One region of the Lysinibacillus sp. NPDC056959 genome, then DNA from elsewhere that is predicted to be linked to it. Evidence: riboswitches for the same ligand, from Rfam matches in the RefSeq annotation. Region 1 holds a riboswitch; each other region holds the start of a gene.
The links. A riboswitch is a leader RNA that binds a small molecule or an ion and turns the genes downstream of it on or off. The one in region 1 is predicted to bind S-adenosylmethionine.
Positions count from the first base shown of each region.

Region 2: it holds a riboswitch for S-adenosylmethionine, as region 1 does, so the genes downstream of both, ACFTQ7_RS16425 (MetQ/NlpA family ABC transporter substrate-binding protein) here and ACFTQ7_RS17335 (Na+/H+ antiporter NhaC family protein) in region 1, are expected to answer to the same signal.
Region 3: it holds a riboswitch for S-adenosylmethionine, as region 1 does, so the genes downstream of both, ACFTQ7_RS19200 (bifunctional homocysteine S-methyltransferase/methylenetetrahydrofolate reductase) here and ACFTQ7_RS17335 (Na+/H+ antiporter NhaC family protein) in region 1, are expected to answer to the same signal.
Region 4: it holds a riboswitch for S-adenosylmethionine, as region 1 does, so the genes downstream of both, ACFTQ7_RS21695 (O-acetylhomoserine aminocarboxypropyltransferase/cysteine synthase family protein) here and ACFTQ7_RS17335 (Na+/H+ antiporter NhaC family protein) in region 1, are expected to answer to the same signal.

Region 1 covers NZ_JBHURE010000017.1:5,180-9,469, reverse strand. The annotation lists gene ACFTQ7_RS17340 (DUF2075 domain-containing protein) at 1-1,124, opposite strand, end outside; SAM riboswitch class I at 1,356-1,463, shown strand; gene ACFTQ7_RS17335 (Na+/H+ antiporter NhaC family protein) at 1,569-2,852, shown strand; gene ACFTQ7_RS17330 (branched-chain amino acid transport system II carrier protein) at 3,121-3,549, opposite strand; gene ACFTQ7_RS17325 (hypothetical protein) at 3,598-3,990, opposite strand; gene ACFTQ7_RS17320 (helix-turn-helix domain-containing protein) at 4,143-4,290, shown strand, end outside.
Region 2 covers NZ_JBHURE010000015.1:37,051-41,340, forward strand. The annotation lists gene ACFTQ7_RS16415 (methionine ABC transporter permease) at 1-240, opposite strand, end outside; gene ACFTQ7_RS16420 (methionine ABC transporter ATP-binding protein) at 233-1,258, opposite strand; gene ACFTQ7_RS16425 (MetQ/NlpA family ABC transporter substrate-binding protein) at 1,363-2,193, opposite strand; SAM riboswitch class I at 2,398-2,501, opposite strand; gene ACFTQ7_RS16430 (pyridoxal phosphate-dependent aminotransferase) at 2,851-4,020, opposite strand.
Region 3 covers NZ_JBHURE010000021.1:36,505-40,794, forward strand. The annotation lists gene metH (methionine synthase) at 1-848, opposite strand, end outside; gene ACFTQ7_RS19200 (bifunctional homocysteine S-methyltransferase/methylenetetrahydrofolate reductase) at 841-2,688, opposite strand; SAM riboswitch class I at 2,785-2,884, opposite strand; gene ACFTQ7_RS19205 (protoporphyrinogen oxidase) at 3,010-4,290, opposite strand, start outside.
Region 4 covers NZ_JBHURE010000028.1:39,634-43,923, reverse strand. The annotation lists gene ACFTQ7_RS21710 (DASS family sodium-coupled anion symporter) at 1-339, opposite strand, end outside; gene ACFTQ7_RS21705 (glycerol-3-phosphate acyltransferase) at 521-1,153, opposite strand; gene ACFTQ7_RS21700 (hypothetical protein) at 1,168-1,446, opposite strand; SAM riboswitch class I at 1,450-1,563, shown strand; gene ACFTQ7_RS21695 (O-acetylhomoserine aminocarboxypropyltransferase/cysteine synthase family protein) at 1,681-2,982, shown strand; gene ACFTQ7_RS21690 (hypothetical protein) at 3,306-3,692, shown strand.

The DNA of each region.
Region 1 (4,290 bases):
TATTCTTTATCGTTAGGAATAGGAGAAATCTTTTTGTTTTTAAAATGATCAATCCATTCAATTACCTCTTCGTTTGCTCTCATACGGAATTGATTTTTGAGTTCGTATTTTTCATAATCACTTTGATGCAATAAAGCTTCCAAAATAGCTTCCTTCCAAAAGCTTTTAAGTTTCAATACTTGGCTTTCATCATAAACAACTACAACGATTTCCGCCAACTTCATAAGCTCTTCAAGCTGATTATTGTCTGTAAAATTATTATATGTGTCTGGCCTAGTTAACAATAAATGTCCTTCATCTACCAAAATAATGTCAGCCTTTTCGCCTGATTTTTTTAGACGATTAATTAAAGGTGTAGGTCTATCAAAATTTTTAGCTTTTAAAAACTTTAATTTAGAAGCTATACTTTTATATGTTTTGAGCATTTCATCATGATTAACAACTAAATAATTTTCTGAACCACATAAATGTGATGTAACATCTGAAGACAGTTCCTGTATAGAATTAAATATAGAACTTAGCACCACACTTTTACCTGTCCCCGCTTCACCTTGAATCAAGAATAAAAATGATTTATCTTCTTCTGTACGAAAAATATTTTGCTCGCAAATTTCAATAACTTTTTCCTTTAATTCTAATTGTTCAACTGACAATTCCTTAAAAGGTGAAAGCTTAAAAACATCACGGTTTTCAATTACATGCTGTTCATTATTAACAATCCCTTGATCTACTAGACGTTCCCAAATTTCTTTAAAAATATCACGGTCATAAAACTTTTTATTGAAGTAATTATGTGAAATATTATTTACCGTTTGGCTCTTATTTTGTAGCTTATATTTTTGGTCTCCCAGAAAATAATTAATAAGCTTCGTCTCTAAATGAAACGTAGCCGAACGATTAAACTCCTCATAATGGATTAAATGCATCTCATCTAACTTCTGACGTTCCTTTGTTTTTAAATGTGCACGCATTCGATTTTTGAAAGCTACTGTTTCCCCAATATAAGCCTCTTTTTGATCCTTTAAAAGATAAATGACTGGATAATTTAAATAGCTCTCTTTGTTATTGATACTTTTTAAACTTTTTTCATTAAATGGCCATGTATTAATTTCAACTGTATTCATCTAAATGCCACCTTACTTACGATATAGATAAACTTATTTTAGCATATTATTGAAACTAGTTTGTTTTGCTGTTAAATCAGAATCTGCGTATTAGTAATATGATTGAATAGCCCTATTTCAGTGCGGACTGTATTTCCTTTTACTTTGAAATAATGTTTAATTAAAAAATGTTGCAAATATAGATGTTTTATTATACTATTTCATTAATGTGCAAAAAATAATATGTTTTTCTTCTTATCAAGAGAGATGGAGGGACTGGCCCTATGAAATCTCGGCAGCGGAACTTTGTATTTAAGTTACTGTGCCAAATCCAGCAAGCAATGGCTTGATAGATAAGAGGAGTGTTTTATAGATATAAGACCTCTTCTTGTTTTCAAGAAGAGGTCTTTTTTTAGAGGAAAATGGACAAAGACGTATCCATTTTTAATTTTTGGAGGTAGAACAATGAAGAAAGAGAATCCATGGGCGTTGATCCCATTTGTTGTTTTTTTAGTTTTATTTATTGGTTCAGGGGTTATTACAGGTGATTTCTATGCCTTCCCTGTCATTGTAGCAATTGCCATTGCGGGCGCTGTGGCTCTGGCGATGAATCGAAAAGAATCATTTTCGAACAAGGTTGATATTTTTTGTAAAGGCGCAGGAAATTTAAATGTCATGCTGATGGTTGTTATTTTTCTATTAGCTGGCGCCTTTTCAGAGGTAGCAAAAGGCATGGGGGCAGTGGACTCCACTGTTAACTTTGCTTTGTCGGTCATCCCGCAAAACCTACTTGTCGTAGGCTTGTTCATCATTGCCTGCTTTATCTCCCTTTCAATGGGTACATCGGTAGGAACAATTGTTGCACTGGCACCAATTGGAGTTGGAATCAGCGAGCATACCGACTTTTCAATGGCTTTAGTAATGGCAGCGATTGTTGGCGGTTCGATGTTTGGTGATAATTTATCCTTTATTTCAGATACAACGATTACTGCCGTTCGTTCACAAGGCGCACAAATGAAAGATAAATTTAAGGTGAATTTTTGGATTGTGTTGCCGGCAGCGATTGTAACGAGCATTATTTTAGGGATTATCACAATGGGTGAAACGACTGTACAAGTAGAGCATTTAAGCTATAGTTGGGTGAAAATTGTTCCCTATGTGTTGGTTATTATTTTTGCGCTAATTGGCATGAATGTTTTCCTTGTTCTTGCCTTTGGGATTGTTCTGGCTGGGGCTGTTGGCTTAGCGGATGGCAGCTATCATTTAATGGACCTTTTTCAAAAGATTGGCGAAGGAATGTCAGGTATGTATGAAATGGCATTTCTAGCTATCTTAATAGCTGGAATGGTGGAGATTATTAAACTTAATGGAGGAATTGACTTCCTGCTTCACCTTGCGACTCGAAGAATTAAATCGAAAAAAGGTGCTGAATTTGGGATTGCCGGTCTTGTTGGCCTAACAAATTTATCTACGGCCAATAATACAATCGCTATTTTAATTGCTGGTCCACTTGCAAAAAATATTGCAAATCAGTATGGGATTGAGCCGAGAAAGTCCGCAAGTATATTAGATATTTTCTCCTGTACGGCCCAAGGTCTTCTGCCATACGGTGCTCAATTCCTGGCAGCCGCAAGCGTAGCTGGAATATCGCCCGTGAGCATGTTGCAATATTCTTTCTATCCAATCCTTATAGGAATTTGCGGAATTATCGCTATTCTAATCGGATATCCGAAACCAAAGAAAGCTTAACTTCATCACTATAAAGTGGCAAGTGTAGCTTTAACTATAATCCAATCGTTTTGACAAAAGATTATCAAAACGATTGGATTTTTTTATTTGATGCTATTTAGAAGTTCGCCACCATCCAAGCATCTCTTACTTTCACTAATAACAAAAAATTATTATTAACCCGTATTTTTGTAGAACCAAATACCGATTTAAAGTCTCGATTAAAAATGTGCCTCTTTAAGAAAAAAGGCACATTCAAAATGAAAGTATTATAATACGATTGTTTTACTTAATTCGATATACCACTACCACTTTGTACAACATTTTTATTGCTGAAAATATAGCCAATAATCGCACCTAACAGACCTGTAATTAGCCAACCTGCACCTGATGTGAATAATGGAATAAAGGCAAATGTAGCGTTAATTTGCTCTACCATAATATTCGCATCCTTTAATGCATCTAAAATTGCTACAAGTACAGTACCAATCATCGTGCCTACATATACACTTTGTGCACCACCAAACCATTTTTCTGTAAAAATAAGGATGATCAGAGTAATAGCAATTGGGTATAAAAGCATTAATACTGGTGAAGCCATCGATAAAATCTTTGTTAAACCAAAGTTTGTAAATACAACACCTAGTACTGAGAAAACAATTAACCACTTTTTATACGAAATACTTGGCATAATGCGGCTAAAATATTCATATAGCACATGAACAGCCACCGTTTATCAATATTACGTGCTTTCACTAACCTTTATTTAGCTTTTCTCCTTTATGGCTATAAGCTTCCGCTCTGCTTCTTCATAAACCTCCCTCATCTTTCTTCTTTCCTCTATAATTCGTTCACGTTTAACTAACAATTCATTACGTTGCTCATTTAAATAAACATCTGCACATTCTTTTGAACAAAAGCGACAATGAATAGCTTTTGAATCTTTCCGTGTAATTGATACAATAAAGTATTCATCTTCTACATTGCTTACAACTTTTTCGTCGCAATAACATTTAAAGGTCCATTCTCTTTTCGTATCTTTACTGAAATATTTTTTCTTATATCCAGCTTCCAACTCTTCTAACTTCAACTCTACATCTGTTAAATCCATCATTAAACTATAATCTAAACCCATCATTAAACTATAATCTAAATCCAATTCAACACACTCCTTTTAAATTAATTAATATCAGTTTAATACCACAAGTTAATATAAATCAATTAAAATAAACTTATAAGTTATTTTTATTACATTTTAATGGTATGTAACGTTTGTTTTACCTCACATAGGCTTAAAGTGGGGTGATATAAATGGATTTAACAAAACGAGTAGGAATGAACATCAGAGCGATTAGAAAGGCACAAAAATTAACAATCGACGAACTAGCAGAGAAGTGTGATTTTCAAGCCCCGTATTTATCAGATGTTGAACGTGGAGAAAGAAATATTACGTTACAAA
Region 2 (4,290 bases), on a different contig from region 1:
GAAGAATAGTAATATAATGAACGGTACAGAGCGAATAATATTAATAAATAAATTGAAAAATTGATAGAGAAATTTACTTTCAAATGATTGCCCTGGTCGGGTTAAAACGATTAAAAGCCCTAAAGGGATCCCAATTAAAATAGAGAACAATAATGAAATCCCGACCATTTGAAAGGTTTCGATAATGGATTGCCCAATAACATCTGACCAGTCTGCAAAGAAGCTTTGAATGCTATTCATTTAATTCGCCTCCTAATTCCTCAACGTCTACCCCGTTTTCTGTAAAATATTTAAGTGCCTTTTCTACGATATGTGCCTCACCGTGAAGATGCACGACAATATTCCCGACGATGCCGTTTTTTAATTCAATGATATTGGCTGTTAAAATATTTGGTTGTACATCATAAACTTTGCTCACTTCTGCAAGTAATGGCTTCCCGGTACTTTCACCAAGGAATGTTAAACGAATCACACTTCCGGAAAGATTTAATTGCTCGATAAGGGAAGGAGATAAATTACGTTGAGAAATAGTGTTTAAAAACTTTCGTGTCGTTGGGTGCTGAGGCTTCGAAAATAGTTCTATAGCAGAGCCATATTCCACAACCGTCCCTGATTCAAGAACGGATACATCATCGCAAATTTTTTGAATAACATTCATTTCATGTGTAATGAGTAAAATAGTGATGCCCAGCTCACGGTTAATTTTTAAGAGAAGCTCAAGAATAGCGTCAGTTGTTTCAGGATCGAGAGCACTTGTCGCTTCATCACTGAGTAAAATCTCAGGCTCTTGGGCGAGGGCACGTGCAATAGCGACACGTTGCTTTTGACCACCCGAAAGCTGGCTAGGATAACTATCTAATTTCTCTGTTAGGCCAACAATTTCTGCATATTTTGCAACGCGTTTTTTCACTTCAGAGTCGTTATAGCCTAGAAGTTTTAATGGGACCGAGATATTGTTGTAAACGGTCGCTGTTTTTAAGAGATTAAAATGCTGGAAGATCATGCCGATCTTTTGACGTGTTTCGCGAAGGTCGTTTAAAGAAAGGGAAGTAATATCTACATTGTCGATCAATACTTTTCCTGTTGTTGGACGTTCTAATAAATTAACACAGCGAATAAGGGTACTTTTTCCTGCACCACTGTAGCCAATAACCCCATGAATTTCACCTTTTTTGACATGTAGGTTAATGCCATCTACTGCTTTAACGATACCTTTTTTAGTTTTAAATTCTTTTGTTATATTTTCTAGTTGAATCATACTGTGATATCTCCTTTCTAAGTCCTTTTATAAAGCAAGAATCTGCTAGCATTCCTATAGGAGTCTCGCAGATTCTTAATTTATGAAAGGCCCTTCATCGTTACTTACCAGCTTGGAATAATAGAACCTTTGAATTCCTCTTCAATAAATTTGCGTACTTCATCAGATTGATAGGCTTCAACAAATTTTTTAATCGCTGGGTCATCCTCGTTTTCAGAACGTACCGCGATGTAGTTTACATATGGAGAGTTAGTAGATTCTAAAAGAATGGAGTCTTTTTTAGGATCAATACCAGCATCAAGAGCGAAGTTCGTATTAATAGCTGCCACATCTACTTCACTAAGCTGCTTCGGAATTTGTGCAGCCTCTAATTCAATGAATTTAAAATTCTTTTTGTTTTCTTCCACATCGCGAGTAGAAGCTGTTAAGTCTGCACCTTCTTTTAATTTAATGATGCCTGCCTCTTGAAGGACAAATAGAGCACGGGCACCGTTTGTTGGATCATTTGGTAATCCGAATGTAGCACCATCAGGAACTTCATCCAATGATTTATATTTCTCAGAGTAAATGCCCATTGGAGTTAAAATTGTTTTTCCTACTGGCACTAAATCTGTTTTGTGATCTTTGTTAAATGCATCGAGGAAAGGCTTGTGTTGATAGCTGTTTACATCAAGATCACCCTCGGCTAACGATGTATTTGGTAAAACATAATCAGAGAACGTTTTTAGTTCTACCTCTAAGCCATTTTCTTTGGCAACTTTTGCAGCAACTTCTGCAATTTGTTCGTGTGGACCAGAAGTTACACCTACTACAACTTTATTTTCATTAGTAGCCTTACCTTGACTACCTTTATCTTCTTTAGTACCGCAACCTACTAATGCTGCTACTAATGTGAGACTTGCTAAACCTAGTAAAATTTTGTTTTTCTTTTTCATGAGACATACCTCCAAAGTTGTTTTATCGGTTTGTATAAAAAACAATTTCGCCTTGGCGTAATTGCTGTCCGGATTTTGAATTGTGCTAGCACAATTCATTCCTTTCAAAATCCGTGACATCCGCCGGAGGCTTTTATCTTCATGTAAATGAAGATAAAAAAAACTCTCTTAAAAAATTAAGAGAGGCTCATAAAAAAGTGTCCTCTCTTATCTTTCAAACGATATCGTTTGCAGGATTTAGCACCTTCCTTAAAAAAGGAGGTTGCCGAGCTTCATAGGGCCAGTCCCTCAGCTACTCTTGATAAGAGATTTATAAATATTTTTTTGTAAATCCGATAGGACTAATATAAATTATTGGTTATGGTAAGTCAATGGAATTTTTAAAATTTTTTATTTTATTACAATATTCCATTAAGGGAGATGGGTGGGAATGTTAGTGAGAGTCAACTATGTGTGGGATGGGAGATATGAAACGCATTTTCATGGCTCTATGAGCGATTAGTGGGGGGGTGTGTCGGTATGAAGAAACGGGTTATGACCAATGTTATCCAATAGAAGAAGGGCTAGAGCTACCACAAAAGATAGTGAGATGAAAAGACTGTCCCTTAGCAAGCGTGAGCTGATGGGACAGTTTTTTTGATAGAGGGAATCAAATGCTCATGAGTTAAATAGGTTTAATTTTTCAATTCTGCTGACCGCTTCACGTAAGCGTTCTTCACTTACGAGTAAACCTACACGAACATAGCCTTCACCGTATAGACCGAAGCCATTGCCTGCAGCTACTGCGATATCAGCTTTATCGAGCAATGCATCAGCAAACTGCTCGCTTGTATAACCTAATGGAACAGGGAGCCATGCAAAGAAAGAGCCCTTTGGTGAGGTTACTTGCCAACCAATTCGCTGTGCTTCTTCGATAAGAACATTTCGTCGACGCTCATAAGTCGCTCTTAGCGTATTTGCGCAATCCTGTGATGCTGTAAGGGCAACCGCTGCTGCTTGTTGTACGGCAGGGAATTGACTACAAAATAGATGATCTTGAATAAGATTAATAGCCGCAACAATATCAGCGTTACCAACTGCAAATCCAATACGCCAGCCTGCCATATTATATGTTTTAGATAATGTATACATCTCGATGCCGACCTCTTTGGCACCTTCCGCTTGCAGGAAACTAATAGGTTTCTTGCCGTCAAATCCAATTGCACCGTAAGCGAAATCATGTGAGACGATCATGTTGTGTTCTTTAGCAAAGCGCGCCGTTTCCTCGAAAAATTCAAGTGTTGCAGTACCACCAGTTGGGTTGTTCGGGTAATTTAAGTAAAGTAGCTTAGCCTTTTCTTTTACGTCATCAGAAAGAGCATGATAATCAGGCAGGAAATCATTTTCTGCAAAAAGTGGCATGACTTCAAAATTAACATCACCTAATACAACACCAGATAAGTAATCTGGATATCCAGGATCGGGTAATAACATTGTATCACCGGGGTTTAAAACCGCTAATGGCAGCTCAACAAGACCAATTTTTGTACCACCAAGAATAGCTACCTCAGTTTCAGGGTCAATATCAACATTGTATTCACGTTTGTAGAAGTCTGCAGCTGCTTGACGTAATTCTACTAGGCCGCGGAATGGAGAATATTTATGATTTTGAGGGTTTTCAGCTGCCTCCTGTAACGCTTTTATAACGTGTTGGGGAGTGGGCTGATCTGGATTGCCTTGACCGAGATTGATAACATCGCGCCCTTCTGCTAAAGCACTATTCACTTTTTGCACCAATGCTGCAAAAAATTGAGTCGGGAGTTGCTGTAGTTTTTTTGAGAATTCCATGCATGTTCTCCTTTTTAAAAAATAATAATTGATGCAAATATTATTACTTTTTTTACTAATTGTCTAGAGTCTCAATTTACAAAGATGGACGCACAAAATACAAACAGAGAGCATGCGAGCCTAAGTACAAAGCCGATTCCGAACGTAATTATGCCTTGTCATTGTAACAACATCTGAGGCATCTTAACAATGCCCATAAAACATAGGTTTTGACATTACTTTTAAGCCCTTTAAAATAATATTTAATTTTTTTTTTAATTACTGTAACTT
Region 3 (4,290 bases), on a different contig from region 1:
CATCCCTTTTCCGCAAAGCCTTTTAGCTTTTGTGACAGCGAATCAGGTGACTCATGGTAGCAGCCTTCCTCGTCAGGTAAGCCTGCATTCGGGTAACAGCTAATATAGCCTGTTGAAAGCTCTGCTAGTGAACGGATATGATCCGTCATAAACTCTGGTCCAGTTGCACAGTTTAAGCCAACTGATAATGGCTTAATATGCTCGATGGAAATGTAAAAAGCATCAATTGTTTGACCAGCCAATGTTGTTCCCATCGGTTCAATTGTTCCTGATATCATCACAGGTAGCTCTTTTTCAGTTGCCGTAAAAGCACGAGATACCCCTAATGTTCCTGCCTTAACATTCAACATATCCTGACTAGTTTCTAGCAACAGAACGTCGGCTCCGGCTTCGATTAATGCCTTGGCCTGAACATAGAAGTTTTCCTCTATTTCATCAAATGTAATACCACCTGTAACTGACAAGGTTTTTGTGGTTGGTCCCATAGCCCCCGCTACAAAACGTGGCCAATCCGATGTAGAAAACTCATCTACTACTTTGCGTGCAATTTCCACAGCACGTGTATTGATTTCTTCTGCCTTCGCACCAAGATCATATTCATTTAATACGAGTGGTGTGCTTCCAAATGTATTTGTACAAATAATATCTGCTCCAGCTTCTAAATATTTTCTATGAACTTTTTCAAGCACATCTGGTCTAGTTAGCACGAGATTTTCATTACAGCCATCATATTCCTCGCCGCCAAAATCCTCTGCTGATAAATTCTCATTTTGTAGCATTGTACCCATTGCGCCATCAAGAATTAAAATTCGTTTCTCTAGTTGTTCTTCAATCAAGTGCTTAGCCATTTATACTTACCCCTTTTTTCTGTTCATCCAATTGCTCAATAAATTTCATCAATTCTAGTGTCATGTCATAGCGTAAAAATGGTGTGATGAGGTAAATACCATTGAAATATTCCGCTGCTACTTCTACTAATTCCTTGGCAATTGCAATCCCTTCTAGTGTTGCGCGTTCTTTATCATCGCCACATGCCTTCATACGGGCTAACACATCATCGGATAGTTTGATGCCTGGCACTTCATGATGTAAAAACTCCGCACTTTTATAGCTCGTTACTGGCATAATGCCAATATAAATTGGTGTTTCTAAATGCTTTGTCGCCTCGTATATTTCCACGATTTTTCCCTTTGTATAAACAGGCTGCGAAATAAAATAATCTGCCCCATATTCAATTTTCTTCTCTAATCGAGATACCGCGCGATCTAGTACACGTACATTAGGATTAAAGGCAGCCGCTACAGAGAAATTCGCCTTTTTACGAAGTGGTTTCCCCGAGAACGATACACCTTCATTTAACTGTTTTATTAATTGGATTAGCTCCATTGAAGATACGTCATAAACGCTTGTGGCCCCTGGGAAATCGCCCACCTTCGTCGGATCTCCAGTCACTGCTAAAATATCGTGAATACCTAGTGCATTTAATCCCATTAAATGTGATTGAAGTCCAATTAAATTACGATCTCGGCATGTTATATGAGTTAACGGTCGTACCCCGTGTGTTTCTTTCAGTAAGGCACCCATTGCGACATTACTAATCCTTGGAGAAGCAAGTGAATTATCTGCCATCATGACTACATCTGCGCCCGCCTCATATATTTTTCTTGCTCCCGCAATAAAGCCTTCAATTTCTAAATGTCTTGGTGTATCTAATTCCACTATAACTGAGCGTTCACGTTTTACTTTTACATGTAATGGTTCGTAATTTGCTGGCTCAGCCTCACGGACAATCTCTACTTTTTCTGGCTTTGCATACTTTTCTTCGATTGGAGATAACTCCTCTAAGTACTTTTTCGCTGCAGCAATATGCTTTGGTGTCGTACCACAGCAACCACCAATTAAACGTACCCCCTGATCACGAAGCTCTACAGCTGCTCGACCAAAATAATCTGCCTCCGACTCATAAACGACACGGCCATCCTCTACATCAAGAAGAGAAGCATTCGGATACGCTGACATAAATGCTTTCTTAGGAAGCTCCACACCTTCAAATGCTTGTATTGTATGGTGAGGACCTAAGCGACAGTTAACACCTACGAGATCAGCACCTAGCGCTTCAAGTTCATGTAAAGCGTTATTTAAGCTCATTCCATTTTGTAAAATTCCTGGTTCGTGCATAGAAACTTGAGCAATAATCGGTAATTTCGTTTTAGCTCGTAGCATTGCTAAAGTCGCTGTTAACTCTTCAAAATCATAATATGTCTCAAGTAAAAGGCCATCTGGATTTCCTGCAAGTAAAACAGTTGCCTGCTCATTAACTGTTGCTAAAATTTCCTTTAACGTTGCGTCGCTTTTTCGAATACCACGGATTCCCCCAATAGTACCTAAGACAAATTGTCCACCATCTGCCGCTGCTCGTTTTGCAATCGTTATAGCAGCTTCATTAAACTGCTGCACACGAGATTCTAATCCATAGCGGGCTAATTTTATGGCATTAGCTCCGTAAGTGTTCGTTTGAATAATATCGGCACCTGCCGCTATATACTCTCTATGAATCTTTTCAATTAATTCAGGTCTTTGTATATTCATTTCCTCGTGGCAATACTCCAAGCCATAGCCATATAAAACTGTACCAATTGCACCATCTGCTGTAAGAACATGCGTTTTTAACCTTTCAAGCAATCCCATAAAACTAGCCTCTCTTCCTTTATTTGTAAAAATTAAAATGCAAAAAGCCTTCTTTTACATAAAAAGAAGGCTTTAACGTTTCGTCATTGTTTTTCCTTCTCATCTTCGACACTACGGTCCTCTGGATTTAGCACCTGACAATAAGTTGGTTGCTGAAGCTTCATAGGGCCAGTCCCTCAGCTTCTCTTGATAAGAATGTTGTATGAATTTTTTAAATAATTAAAAGAATCATATCGTTTACGAACGATTGAGTCAAGACTATTTCACAGAACAGAGGTAAAATCTCACGAAAAATACCATATTTTGATTTAAATCAAACAATTACGATAGTTTTTCAGCAAGCTTCTCACCAATTTTTTTACCATTTTGAATACACGCACCTATGCCCACTCCGAAATAAGAGCAACCCGCTATTGATAAATTCGGATAGTTTTTCTCAAGCTCTTGTACGAGACCTTGCAACGCTTCACGATGTGCCAAATCATACTTTGGCATTTGGTCGATCCATTTTGTCACGTCCACAATTGTTGGTGTTTCCCCAATCCCCAAGCTTTTTCTTACATCCTCTAGAGCAACCGCTGCTAACTCTTCATCTGACATCAAACGCAATCTCTCATACTCAGGGTTAATGCTCTTATAAAAAAGTCGTACAAGTAATTTTCCTTCTGCTGACGTGTGTTTCCACTTGCGACTTGTCCATGTTGCTGCATTACAAATAACATCTGAATTATGTGACACAATATAGCCTGTTCCATCCGCGGGTAATCTATTATCTGGTACATCAAACCCTAAGTAAATCGTAATGGCGGATGCAGTATTGAATTGTTCAAAATAGCCGTTCAAAGATTCATCCTGCAATAAGCTTTGTACCGCTTCATTTGGCAGTGCCATGACAACATGATTTGCTTCAATTATTTTACCGTTTGCTAATGTAACGGAGTACTGATTCTCCTGCTTTTTAACACTTATAGTGGCAATCCCTTTTATAATTTCTACATCCGTTAATGTTTCTTCAAGTCGATCAATTAATGACGATAAACCATTTTTAAATGAAATAAATTTTTTATTGGCAGCTTTCAAAAATTGTTCCCTGTTTGCATCAAAGCCTTTAATAATACTACCGTAATCGTTTTTGTAATCGATTAAATACGGTAAAGTGGAAGCAATTGAAAGTTGATTTAAATCTCCCGAGTATACACCTGCAAGTACGGGCGCTATTTGGTTTTGAACAAGCTCCTCACCTAAATAGTACGTTAAAAATTCCCCAATCGAACTTTCCTTTGTAAACTCTTCATTTGGCATGGTTAAATCCTTTATTGCTTCTTTTTTACCTTTCTCTGATACAAGCGTGCTTTCCTCTAGAGATTGTAAGCTCATAGGAATACCAAACGTTGAATCTGCTGGGATAGCATGTAGCTCATTATTTGTGTAAATATACGAAACACCCGTTTCGTTATACACAAGATTTTGTTCAAAATTAAGTTCTTCTACTAACTCCATAACACCTTTATGACGCGCTACTATAGAATCTGCTCCTGTTTCCATGATAAAGCCTTGTTCATATGCAGAGTGAAGCTTACCACCAAGGTATGTATTTTTTTC
Region 4 (4,290 bases), on a different contig from region 1:
TGCGGCTACTAGTGCAACTGCTGAATTACTAAATCCGCTTAATGCTAATTTTAAAGCATCTGATGTTCCTAGCTCTCTCGTTGGATCTTCCATTGACGGAGCTAATCCTAGTAAAACTGTAACTAGAGCAATAATCATGGCAGAGCTAACGGGATAGGATACTGCTTCTGTAACCCATAGGATGACCGCGAAAGCTAAAATAGCCAAAGCCCGTTGTCCAGCTACAGGTAAATCGCCATTGTTCGGTAAAAAAGTTATGATGATTAGGGATGCGAACGCTAATGCAATCCAGAGTGGCTTTAAATTACGTTTCGGTTTTGCTTGTTCAGAAGTAGACATACTTTCTCATCCTTTCTAGCATTTTCTATAACATCGACTAGTAAAATGCTTTATTAAGAAAGTAAATTGTCTATTTATTGTAAAAAAAGCTAGTGTGTTCAAATGCGCTCTAGTTATAGCGATAATGGGCAGTTACGAGAAAATAAGCGGCCACAGAAAAGACAAAAATATCCAAAAGATATTAGTTTTTCTTCTTGAATGCAGAGGTAACTTTAGGCTCAGTTCCTAGCATCAATCGTTTAATATTTTCGATATGCAAAATGATGGCTATACTAAAAAGAAATAAGGCTATAAACGTTGGGCCGACCCCAGGAATCCATAAATATGTGGCAGTACAAAAAACGAGATAAAATTCAAGTACACCGACAATTAAAAAGCTCGTCACGAAAGAAAAAATAACAAATAAAATGAGTGCAAATAAGCCAACTTTCCAATCAATCGCGAGTAATATCCCGATAATTGAAGCAGTTCCTTTGCCGCCATTGAAGCCCATATAAAATGGGAAATTATGACCTAGAATGACACCGGCTGCTACGATATAGATAAAGAGCCAAACTTGTACTTCAGTTAATTGTGTTATATCAGCAAGATAGACATGTGCACCGATTATAGCTGCAACACCTTTACCGATATCGATAAGTCCGACTAATATGCCATATTTCCATCCAAGGGAAAGCGTGGCATTAGAGGCACCTGCATTGCCAAAACCAGTCTTTTTTAAATCTACCCCAGATAAAAACTGAGCAACTTTAGAGCCATGAATGCAGCCAATCAAATAACCAACAAGAAGAAAAATGATAATGGCTTTTAACATAAAAGTCCTCCTTTCTAAATAATAGGCTTATCAATAAAAGCTAGGGATGCCATTTTAAAACGTGCCATTGTATATAAGTTGATTTCCGCTCCGACTGGACGCCCCCAGGAAAGCGCCCAGTCGGAACGGAAATCAACCCCACGTTTTGATAATAAATCATTTAACGTTAAAATAATGTATGCGTTCGTAATACGTAAAGAAGCAGACAGAAGTTTCGGAAAAAATAAAATTTTAGTGTTGACAGAGAAAATGTCTATGTTTATACTTTGTAACAACGATGGAAATTGAATCACATACTCTTATCAAGAGCGGCGGAGGGATAGGCCCTATGATGCCCGGCAACCAGTAAGTGACGAGCTTGCTAAGGTGCTAATTCCTACAGATTCTTACTTGGATCTGGCAGATAAGGGGAGGAAAACTTGCAACCGCAACCCTCTTCTTAGCTGAAGAGGGTTTTTGTTTTCTACTTAAAAAATCCTCCTCATCTCCGGTGCCATCGTAAAAAAATAACCATATGGAGGTATACAATGACAAATTTTAAACCAGAAACATTGCTGTTACACGGTGGCCAAGAGCCAGACCCGGTAACAGGATCTCGTACAGTACCCGTATATCGCTCAACGGCATTTGTTTTTAAAGACACTGCTCATGCGCAACGTCTTTTTGCCTTAGAGGAAGCTGGCAATATTTACACACGAATTACAAACCCAACTGTAGATGTTTTTGAAAAACGCGTCGCTTTATTAGAAGGCGGTACAGCAGCGGTAGCACTTTCATCTGGTGCAGCAGCTATTGCATTTTCAATTTTAAATCTAGCAGGGGCAGGTGATGAAATTGTTGCAGGTAGCTCTTTGTACGGAGGTACTTATAATTTATTCGCCAACACACTACCAAACTACGGTATTAAAACAATTTTTGTAGACGAAACAAATCCAGAAAATTTCCGAGCAGCTATTACAGATAAAACAAAAGCGGTGTTCGCTGAAATTTACGGTAACCCAAGTTTAAAAGTGCTAGACATCGAAGCAGTAGCGAATGTAGCACATGAAAACGGCTTACCATTAATTATTGATAGCACATTTGCTTCACCATATGGCTCTACACCAATTGATTTCGGTGCAGATATCGTTGTTCATTCCGCAACAAAATGGATTGGCGGCCATGGTACAACTTTAGGTGGCGTTGTTGTAGATGCAGGGAAGTTTGATTGGACTCGTGGACGCTTCCCAGGCTTTACAGAGCCAGATGCTTCTTATCACGGTTTGCGTTATGGTATTGACACAGCAGCGGCTGCATTTGCCACAAAACTGCGCGTGCAATTACTACGCGACTTTGGTCCAACATTAAGTGCAGATGCAGCATTTAATTTATTACAAGGTTTAGAAACGCTTCATTTGCGTATACCTAAACACAATGAAAATGCATTAGCGGTAGCTGAATATTTACGAAACCACCCATCTGTGGAATATGTAAATTACAATGGCTTAGAAGATTTCCCTACTCATGAGTTAGCTAGAAAGTATTTGAGAAATGGCTTCGGATCAGTGCTTACATTTGGTATTAAAGGTGGGCGTGAAGCAGGGCGTAAATTAATCGATAGTGTGAAATTATTCTCGCACGTAGCAAATGTAGGGGATGCGAAATCATTAATTATCCATCCAGCATCTACTACACATCAGCAACTATCAGCTGAGGAGCTAATCCAAACTGGCGTAACCGAGTCGCTCATTCGCTTATCCATCGGTTTAGAGGCAGTAGAGGACATTATTGCAGATTTAGAACAAGCTATTGAACAAGTAACAGCTATACAGCAACAAGTAGAAGCCTAATAACTAAAAGACATTGGCTAATGTTGTAGCGTTTACGTATTTTCCCATTCGATAGGCCTCATTTGGTAATGCGTAAAACGTTGCTACATCATCCGCTTGCCTCATTCGGTAAAGGTAACTGAAAATCTTTAAAAATAATACCTAGTAATTTGATAAGTATTGTTGACTTGTTTAATTCCTTGTTTTATACTAGGAAATAAGAAAAGCGTTCGACATTTAGTTTTCATAAGTGCTCCCCCACTTTTGAAATATATGAAGCGGAGTAGTTGCTAAGTCAGTAACTACTCTTATCTACCAATACTGATGATAAAGGAGTGTTTTAAATGGGAAATGTGTATAGTGCGCAAAACATTGCATCTTATCTTATTTATGAGTTAAATGAAGGTCATGTTTTTGTGAACAACATGTCCATTCAAAACATACTTGCATCAGTTGAGAGTAAATGGCAAGAGAACTTTGGACATTCAGCTTTTAAGGAAATTGTTTATGTCAAAGAAGAAGGCTATACAGTAAAAGAAGTTTTTGAAGCTTATGAAGGCTATGGAGCAAGTCATATCTCTCTACCAGCAACAGAGTATTACTTAAAATACGGCACGTTCCAATTAGTTGAACGTACGTATGCAATACCAAATTTTACGCTAGAGGAAATAAGACTGGTGCAACAAGCGTTAACACAATATCGTTATAAATTACTAGCAAAAGCTAGTTAAATCCCTCATATAATTATGCTCATTCTCTGCTGCTACAGGGAATGAGCTTTTTAATTAGATGTTGGAAGATATACTATTATAATTGAAAAAATTTTTATTAATATATTTCAAAAGAACAATTTTTATAAATGTATTTACATAAATATAATAGAAGAAAGACAATTATTTTTGGCTCATTACAAAAGCTGTGGATGACATTTGTTAAAATTAATAACAAGTATAAGTTGATTGGAGTGGAGGTTGGGCGCCCCCCAGGAAATCAACCCCACACAATTGTGATGATCCTTATTTTTTATAAGAATCGTCAATATTTCTTCAATTATTTTATAGATCAAGTGAAAAATCATATAATAAAAGGAATGAAAACGATTTCCTTTGCACTTCTAGGAGAAACAAATGTCCATCCTAGAAAGATTTTTCTTGTGCAATGTATGTATTTACGATACAATTTTCAATAAGTTAAATTTTGAATTATTTGAATTTGTGTGTTTCACAGACTGTATCTTCATTCAGAATATTTTTGTAGTGAGAGTGAAACACAATGACTAAATATCTGTCTGAAGACGAAGTGTTAAACACGGCAAACTGACCTGCTTTG